Regions from separate parts of the Dorea sp. AF24-7LB genome, predicted to be linked through region 2. Evidence: a T-box and tRNA genes for the amino acid it is inferred to sense, from the RefSeq annotation. Region 2 holds a T-box; the other holds one or more tRNA genes.
The links. A T-box is a leader RNA that pairs with one kind of tRNA and senses whether it is charged. The one in region 2 lies ahead of proS (proline--tRNA ligase), so its partner is inferred to be a tRNA-Pro.
Positions count from the first base shown of each region.

Region 1: it encodes a tRNA-Pro, which carries the amino acid that the T-box ahead of proS (proline--tRNA ligase) is inferred to sense. The anticodon was not compared.

Region 1 is NZ_QUFR01000002.1:153,488-157,925, forward strand. Features, by position in the region: gene thiM (hydroxyethylthiazole kinase) at 1-468, opposite strand, end outside; gene DWY31_RS03165 (4-hydroxybutyrate dehydrogenase) at 519-1,634, opposite strand; TPP riboswitch at 1,752-1,857, opposite strand; tRNA gene DWY31_RS03170 (tRNA-Pro) at 2,086-2,159, opposite strand; tRNA gene DWY31_RS03175 (tRNA-Gln) at 2,215-2,285, opposite strand; gene DWY31_RS03180 (nucleotidyltransferase family protein) at 2,621-3,559, opposite strand; gene glmS (glutamine--fructose-6-phosphate transaminase (isomerizing)) at 3,731-4,438, opposite strand, start outside.
Region 2 is NZ_QUFR01000010.1:78,585-83,022, reverse strand. Features, by position in the region: gene DWY31_RS10605 (CCA tRNA nucleotidyltransferase) at 1-170, opposite strand, end outside; gene DWY31_RS10600 (REP-associated tyrosine transposase) at 285-1,055, opposite strand; gene proS (proline--tRNA ligase) at 1,140-2,579, opposite strand; T-box leader at 3,046-3,256, opposite strand; gene DWY31_RS10590 (RluA family pseudouridine synthase) at 3,694-4,438, shown strand, end outside.

The DNA.
Region 1 (4,438 bases), on a different contig from region 2:
TGCAAATGCGACTGCTTCATCCAGATTCTCTTCTGTCACTGCATCTGCAACATCAGCATCTACGCCTTTTGTTGTACCACTGCCGGATGCCAGGGTTTTGATCTCGGAAATATTTCCACGGATCACGGAAAACGGAATTTCTTCCATCAGAGAAACGGCTGTGTTCGTGCGCAGTGCACTTGCTCCCGCTCCTACCGGATCCAGCAGAATTGCATGTCCAAGTTCTGCCGCTTTCTTTCCAGCCAGCTTCATGCCTTCGATACTTCTTATATTTAATGTGCCGATATTGATATTCAATCCTCCACAGATGGAAGTAATATCTTCCACATCCTGCGGCTCGTCAGACATGATCGGACTTCCGCCACATGCCAGCAATACATTTGCCACATCATTTACGGTTACATAATTTGTGATATTGTGAACCAGAGGGGTTGTCTCTCTGACTTTATTTAACATTTCTCCAAGCATAATTCTCCTCCTAATGTTTGAATATACTATTCTATACTTTCGTATACTATCTAGTACAGTTCTCTGTAAACTGCCTCCATCTGCTCAATGGTAGGCTTCACATAGCTCTGATTTAAAAGTCTCTGCTGACTTGCGTCTACACTTACGGCAAATGAATGGATTTCTTCTTCCTTCATGCCATATTCTCTTAATTTTTTACGACTGATAATCTGGTCTAACAATTCCTGCAGTTTTTCATAGACAACCGCTTCATCACATTCCATCATTTTTGCGAGAAATGCATTCAGACGAATGATTTTGCCGGTCGGATTCATTTTCTGATAAGCAGCAAATACGGCAGTCAGGAACTGATAATTTGCCTCTCCGTGTGCGACATGATACATTCCGCTCAGCGGATAGGACATGGCATGCACCATTCCGGTTCCGGCATTGCCAAATGCAACACCTGCCAGATTACTTGCCACAAGAAAATCTTCCAGCAGCTCCATCCGGTATTCTTTTCCATGAGCGATAATCTCACGGAATCCATGCACGATCATCTCCATTGCTTTCTCGCTGAACATCTCCGTGTAGAGGTTCGCTTTTGGTGATACAAAAGATTCAATCGCATGGATAAATGCATCGATCGCGCTGGTTGCGAAGAACTCATATGGAAGCTCACGCAAAAGTTCCGGGATCAGCACTGCCTCATCTGCATAAATCTCGTCTACGGCGAGTCCTAATTTGCTGTGGATCGAAGTAATCTCTGTAATGGAGACATTGGACACTTCCGATCCTGCGCCACAGGTTGTCGGCACTGCAAGAAGTGTGCGCACTTTGCGAAGCGGTACTTCTTTCCGATAATAGCTCTCTGCTTTCGCTTCCCCGTCCAGTACAAGAATCTTCGCCATATCAATGACAGCTCCACCGCCGATAGCAATGATTCTCTTATAATCTCCCTGACGGAAATCCTCAAGCAGTGCATCGATCATTACATCTGTCGGCTCACCGCTGCCATATTTGCTCTTGTATTCTACATGTGCTTTCAGATTCAGCGGTGCAAAACAGGTCTCGTAAATCCGTTTTGTCGCGAGAATGAAATCATCCGCTCCGATGTTGTATGCTTCCACAAAGCTTTTCACATCATCATATTTCTCGATCACTGATTTCTGCTGAAATAATTTCATGACTGTTGGCCTCCTGTTGTTTTTCTTCTTTTTAGGCTTATTCTTAGCCTTCCTCCGTAAGCTCCAACTTGCACAAAAAAATCCTCCTGTATCTTCGACTGAAGACGAAGGAGGGTTCTGTAATATCTAATACATCCCTACGATGGCATTATCCATATCAGGTTCCGGGTCGAAGTTTCTAAACTTCCTCTCAGCCTATACATAAGCTCCCCTTGTCATCACTCTTTTACTCGTTAATTCATCTACTGTAACTATACTGGATAGTTACAGTCTTAACACAGTTAATGATACTCGCCCCACCAACAGATGTCAAGAAATTGCAATTATAAATCATGCAAGTATGACGCATTTTTCCCATCACCATAAGCTACAGAACTTGCCACCGGCAACTTTCTCCGGATGCCATAGCAAAAAAAAATCTCAAAGCAATAAGCTTTGAGATTCATCTTAATCGGAGTGACAGGATTTGAACCTGCGACCTCTACGTCCCGAACGTAGCGCTCTACCAAGCTGAGCCACACTCCGGCATGTCAACCGAATGTTTCAAACATTCAAAACACTCGGCGCCCCTGCCAAGGAACTACGGATAGAGGACTCGAACCTCTACTAACAGAGTCAGAGTCTGCTGTGCTGCCATTACACCAATCCGCATTACGTAGTTCTCTGTTGCGTTCGTTTTTTATCTTTTGTATTTCATCAGCGAACAAATATTATTATATCAGCAAATCCAAAAATTGCAACCCCTTTTTTTAATTTTTTTCAACTTTTTTGTATTTTCTTGTCGAGCGTCTTTGAAAATGCCCATTTTACGCGGGTTTGCGATGGTTTGCAAATTTACAATTTTTTCGTTTCTATATTATTATACCGTTGATGTAATTGCATTTTCTCATAAAAGCACTCCAACATTACAATAACTTCATAAAATCAAGAAAGACTGTTATAGCATGCGCGCATGCTATAACAGTCTTTCTTATTTCTGATAATTCTTACTTCAAGTCCTCAAACAGTTTCTCAGCGTATACGCCGTCTTCGATCAGTTTGGCAAAAGACTTTACAACATAGTCTTTGTCTTCTTTGTATGTTACACCAAACCATTTGTCATGAGAGTCAAGCACTTTTACAGATACTTTGTCAGCCTGTAATAGTTCATCAATATAAATCGGCAAAAGATATTCTGCTTTCAAGATGTCTTTGTCTCCCATTGTCTCAAAAAACTCTTTGAATCCAGCTTCCAGTATGTCGACAAATTCCGGTGTCAGTCCCCACATATTCATAGATACATAAGATTCCGGATTGATGGCTCTTAGTCCGTCTTCTGTATCGACTGCTGCACCGTCTGCCGTCTTCACAATGTTATGTGTCTCATGAACTGCTGTCAGATAGCCTTTCTCATTCAGTTCACACACACCTCTGGTAACAGATCCATTCTCACTTAATGTGTTCTTCAGGATAAAACCTGCCATGCAGAATGCATTCGCCTTCTCCGGTGTGTAATCTACGAGGAAATCATGAAGCTTAGTAAATGCTTCCTTTCCATAGTAATCATCTGCGTTGATAACTGCAAATGGCTCTTTTAAAACATCTTTGCACGCAAGAACTGCCTGTCCGGTTCCCCACGGTTTCGTACGTCCGGTCGGAAGTTCGATTCCTTCCGGAAGTGCATCCAGCTCCTGGTATGCATATGCAATCTCTACATCCAGATCCGCACAGATTTTCTCAATACGATCTCCGATTGCTTCCTTAAATGCTTCCTTAATGTCCTTACGGATAATAAAGACAATCTTATTAAATCCTGCTTCGATTGCATCATGAATGGAATAATCCATGATGATCTCCCCATGCAGTCCGACCGGTGCCAGCTGTTTGATTCCGCCGCCAAAACGGGATCCGATTCCGGCAGCCATAATAACTAATGTCGTTTTCATTTGTACCTCTCCTTGTTCCAGCATCTCTCAAGCCCGCCATCGGTAGTTTCCTTCAGATGCTATATTGCTCAATATTGCGATAATATTATAGCATTTTCATCACAATATTGAGCACCCTTTTTTATTAATATTCTTTTAATATTTTCTAAACGACCGCCTTTTGCAGGAAGATTACTCTACTGTAACACTCTTCGCAAGGTTTCTCGGCTTGTCTACATCCAGACCTCTTGCAACGCTGACATAATAACCAAGGAGCTGTAACGGGATGACTGCCAGTGATGTTGCAAATAACGGATCTGTCTTTGGAATATATACCGTAAAGTCTGCTGTATCTTCAATATTATACTGTCCAAAGTTTGTAAGTCCCATAAGGTAAGCGCCACGACTCTTGCACTCAACCATGTTAGAAACTGTCTTCTCATAGAGATCCGGCTGTGTCAGAACACCGACAACAAGAATGCCGTCTTCGATCAGAGAAATCGTTCCATGCTTCAATTCACCTGCAGCGTATGCCTCAGAATGAATATAACTGATCTCCTTCATCTTCAGACTTCCTTCCAGGCAGATTGCATAGTCAATACCACGACCTACAAAAAATACGTCTCTTGCATTTGCCTGTTTGGATGCAAACCACTGGATTCTCTCTTTGTCTTCAATAATCTTCTCAATCTTCTCCGGCAAGGTTTGCATTTCCTTGATCAGACCGCTATAACGCGCTTCGTCAATCTCGCCTCTTACTTTGGCAAACTGGATTGCCAGTGCATAACCTGCAATTAACTGTGTGCTGTATGCTTTTGTTGTTGCAACGGAAATCTCCGGTCCAGCCAGTGTGTAGAATACATTATCTGCTTCTCTTGCAATGGAAGAACCTACTACATT
Region 2 (4,438 bases):
TTTGTCTCTCCGGGCATCGCAGATGTTGTGATGTCCCAGTCACCCGGCGTTCTATTTAAAAGTGAATCTCTTACACACCCACCAACTGCATACGCTTCATAACCATACATCTGCAATGTAGTGATAATCTTCTGCACATTCTCTGGTAATTGTAATTCTAAATATTCCACATTTTTACCTCCACTTATCCACATTCCATTTTATCATACCACATTTTTGAATTGGGGACGGGGTTTTTCCAGAAAATCCCCGTCCCCAATTCAAAAAGACCTGTCCCTAATTATCTAATATATTTCTTCTAACACTTGTTTTCTTATGTTTTCCACCATACATTGTGAAATATTAAGAGCCGTTTTTATTTTTCGATCAAATTCGTTTCTCATTGCTGAGTATTCTAATATTTCCTTCATAGATTCTTTATATTGCTGTGACATACTTTTTAATATCTCTACAGCAATCTCTTTCATTTGATCAAATTCTTCTTCCTTTATATCAATAAATAATAGCTTGTTACTACTATCCGGCAAATTATGAAACGCCCAGAACTGCTCTGCTGTTCCAAAAAATTCCTTGATTTTTTTATATACATTTTCATCCAAAATCTCTTTTTTTCTTATTTTACATAATTCATTCATGCTTCCATATTTATATGATCTTGGATCTTTACATAATTTTGCCTTTACGGGATTCAAATGAATATAGCGCAAACAGTTCCAAAAATAATTGGCATCTTCTATGCACTGGCTTTGAAAACGATTTTGAAAAACAACTCCTGATCTTTTATGTTTATAATTATAATATGATGCATATTTTGATGATATAACAGCCATAAATGCTGATAAATCTGATAAACTTGCTTTTATTAAAAGGTGAAAATGATTGGGCATGATGCAATAAGAATATATGCCCACATGATATTTGTCACAATTCTCCCGAATCAAATTTAACATTCGTCCTTTTTCTCGGTTTTGTGCAAATATAGATAAATGATTGACTCCTCGATTAGTTACATGATAAATATCTGATATACTTTTCTTCCTTGGTTTACGAGGCATTCCTGTCTCCTTTCCTAAAAAGGGACAGGTCTTTTTCAATTGGGGACGGGGATTTTCTAGAAAATCCCCGTCCCCAATTATATTTTAATAAGATTTTCCCCAATATGCCATCTGTTTTGCAGGTTTTCCACAATAGATACATTTGTCGGAAATAAATTCTTCATCTTCAATCAGACATCTGGTTGCTGCTCCGCCTGTCAGATATTTTACTTCGCCTTCACATTCTGGATCTCCGCACCAGCAGGCTTTAACAAATCCACGATTTGCTTTGAACTTCTCTACCATTTCGTCCATTGTTGTTGCTGTATCGATGTGGCTGTTCAGGAACTCTTCTGCGCGGTTGTACATATCCTGCTGTTCCTGTTCAAGGATTTCTCGCAGTTTTACAGCAATCTCATCCAGAGATACAACGATCTTCTCACGATTGTCACGACGTACAACCACAACCTGATTCTTCTCGATATCTTTTGGTCCAATCTCGATACGTGTCGGGATTCCGAGGATCTCCTGCTCAGAGAATTTCCATCCCGGGCTCTTGTCGGAATCATCAATCTTCACTCTGTATCCTGCTTTTTTCAGCTCATCAAACAGTGCATATGATCTGTCCAGAACGCCTTCTTTGTGCTGTGCGATTGGAATGACTCTACATTCTACCGGTGCGACATGCGGTGGTAATACAAGTCCGTCGTCATCACCGTGAACCATAATAAGTGCTCCGATACTTCTTGTAGACCATCCCCATGATGTCTCATAAGCACTGTGTAATTCGTTATTTTTATCTACATATTTAATATCAAATGCATCCGGGAATCCACTTCCGAAGAAATGACTTGTCGCAGACTGAAGTGCTTTTCCGTCATGCATCAGTGCTTCAATCGTATATGTGTCTTCTGCTCCTGCGAATTTCTCGTGTTCTGCCTTTCTTCCTGCTACGAATGGAATAGCCATTGTCTCTTTATAGCAATCCTTATAAACTTCCCACATCTGAATTGTTCTTTCTTCAGCTTCTTCGTATGTTGCATGAAGTGTATGGCCTTCCTGCCACAAGAATTCTCTGGAACGTAAGAACGGTCTTGTTGTCTTCTCCCAGCGCAGTACGGAGTTCCACTGGTTCCATACCTTCGGAAGATCTCTGTATGATTTTACTGTTTTTGCCCACAGGTCACAGAATAATGTCTCAGATGTCGGACGAATACATAATCTTTCCTGTAATCTCTCCATTCCACCATGTGTTACCCATGCAACTTCCGGTGCAAATCCTTCTACGTGATCTGCTTCTTTTTCAAGAAGTTCTTCCGGAATCAGAACCGGCAGGTATACATTCTCTACACCTGTTTCTTTAAAACGTCTGTCCAGATCTGACTGGATCAGTTCCCAGATCGCATAACCATTCGGTAAGTAGTTCATGCATCCTTTTACGCTGGAATAATCACAAAGATTTGCTTCACGTACAACGTCTGTGTACCACTGTGCGAAATCTTCGTCACGAGATGTGATATTTTTTACTAATTTTTCTTTTGCCATCTTTCTTTCTCCTTTTCTACTTTATTCTGGGAGCTCCTTTTATAAAGCCACAAATATAAATCCAACATTCTTACAGTGCCAGAAAAAAATATAATATGCTTTGACACATGTCTTGCACCAGCCGCATTACGGAACGACTATAACACTCATTTAGCAAGCCCTGATGTGGAACATAGATCGTTTGCGAATCTGCTCATAAATAAAATCACCTGGTACTCACTACGTTGCAAGCCTATAAGCGAAAAACATGGTGAAAGGTTTTGATTTCAACATCATCTTAATAAAACATCTACAGAACCTGCCACTGACAATTTTCTCCGGTGGTCAGGACAATAATGATAGCGATAGCATAAAACACGCTTTTCAAGTTTTATCCGCTGATTAGCGGTCGTCAAATGTAATCATGCAAGCATGATACATTTTCCTCGCCGCCATAATAAAAAACGCCGGACCTTTCAGCTCCCTAAAAAGGGACCGAAAAGCTCGGCGGTACCACCCTAGTTAACTGCAACCCTTTTGCAGTTCTCTTCATTCATCATTAACGCTGACGGAAACGCTGCATTTTCATACAGTGGCTCCAAGACCGGTTCCACAGTGCGCCTGCCAGACATCTTTCACCATTACGATGTCCTCTCTGCTGCCCGCTACCATGTACTAATTCTCTTCATCGCCATATTATTTATGGAATTGTTCATAATTTTAATCTATGGTTTTTCTTTTGTCAAGCAACAAACATGATTATTTTTCGCTCCTAAATTGAAAATTTAAACTCCACTCTTAATCTCCATGATGGATCTTACTCCTGCATAAGTAGAATTTAACCTTGCAAGCTCTAAATTCACATATGTAAAACACTTAACACAAAATAAATCATTCTATCAAGGCTCTACTCTATATTTTGCATATGCACAACAAATTACAATGTAGAAATTCAATAAAAGTCACAACTTTTAAAGTATGAGTGGAATTTAGTTCCGCACTGGAATTTACTTTTTCAAGTCAACCTCCTGCATTTGTATTTCCCGGCAATCCCGCTATAATTTATTTGCATATTCCATAGCTCTGTGCTTAAATAAAAAAAGAAATCCAGATTTCTGACAGGAGGAAATCATTCATGCAGAATCATATTCAAAAAAATTACAGAAAAAATAATTCTACTTTAAATATTTTATTCGAAGATTCCGATATTATCGTATGTGAAAAACCGCACGGCACAGCAACGCAGAGCCGCCGTATTGGTTCGCCTGATATGGTAAATCTGATCAAACGCCACATTTATGAAACATCTTCTGATAAAAGCGAGCCATATCTCGCAGTAATACACAGACTGGACCAGCCAGTCCGCGGTATTCTTGTCTTTGCCAAAACACCTGCTGCCGCAAAAGATTTAAACCGCCAGCTTCAGAATGGTGATTTTGGAAAATATTATCTTGCCCTGACAAACGGAATTCCGTCTGACACTTCTGGAACACTGGAAAATTATTTGTATAAAAATCCGCAGACTAACACTGCGTCTGTCTGTGATGCAAAAAAGAAAGGCGCAAAAAAAGCTCGCCTCTTCTACGAAATCCATAATGAGTTACGAGATTTTTTCACAGATACTTCCCGTTCCACTCCAGATACTATCAACACAAATTCCGAAGATATTTTTTTCAGTAAAAATCCCGTAAACACCGGGGATGAGCATGCTTCAGACATCCAGGATATTTTTTCAAGCAGCACCTCTATGGACAACGGGCAGTCCACGAAGACACTTCTCAAAATCCATCTGGACACCGGACGCTTTCATCAGATCCGCTGCCAGCTCGCTGCTATCGGATGCCCGATCGTCGGCGATACAAAATACAATCCAGGCTGCC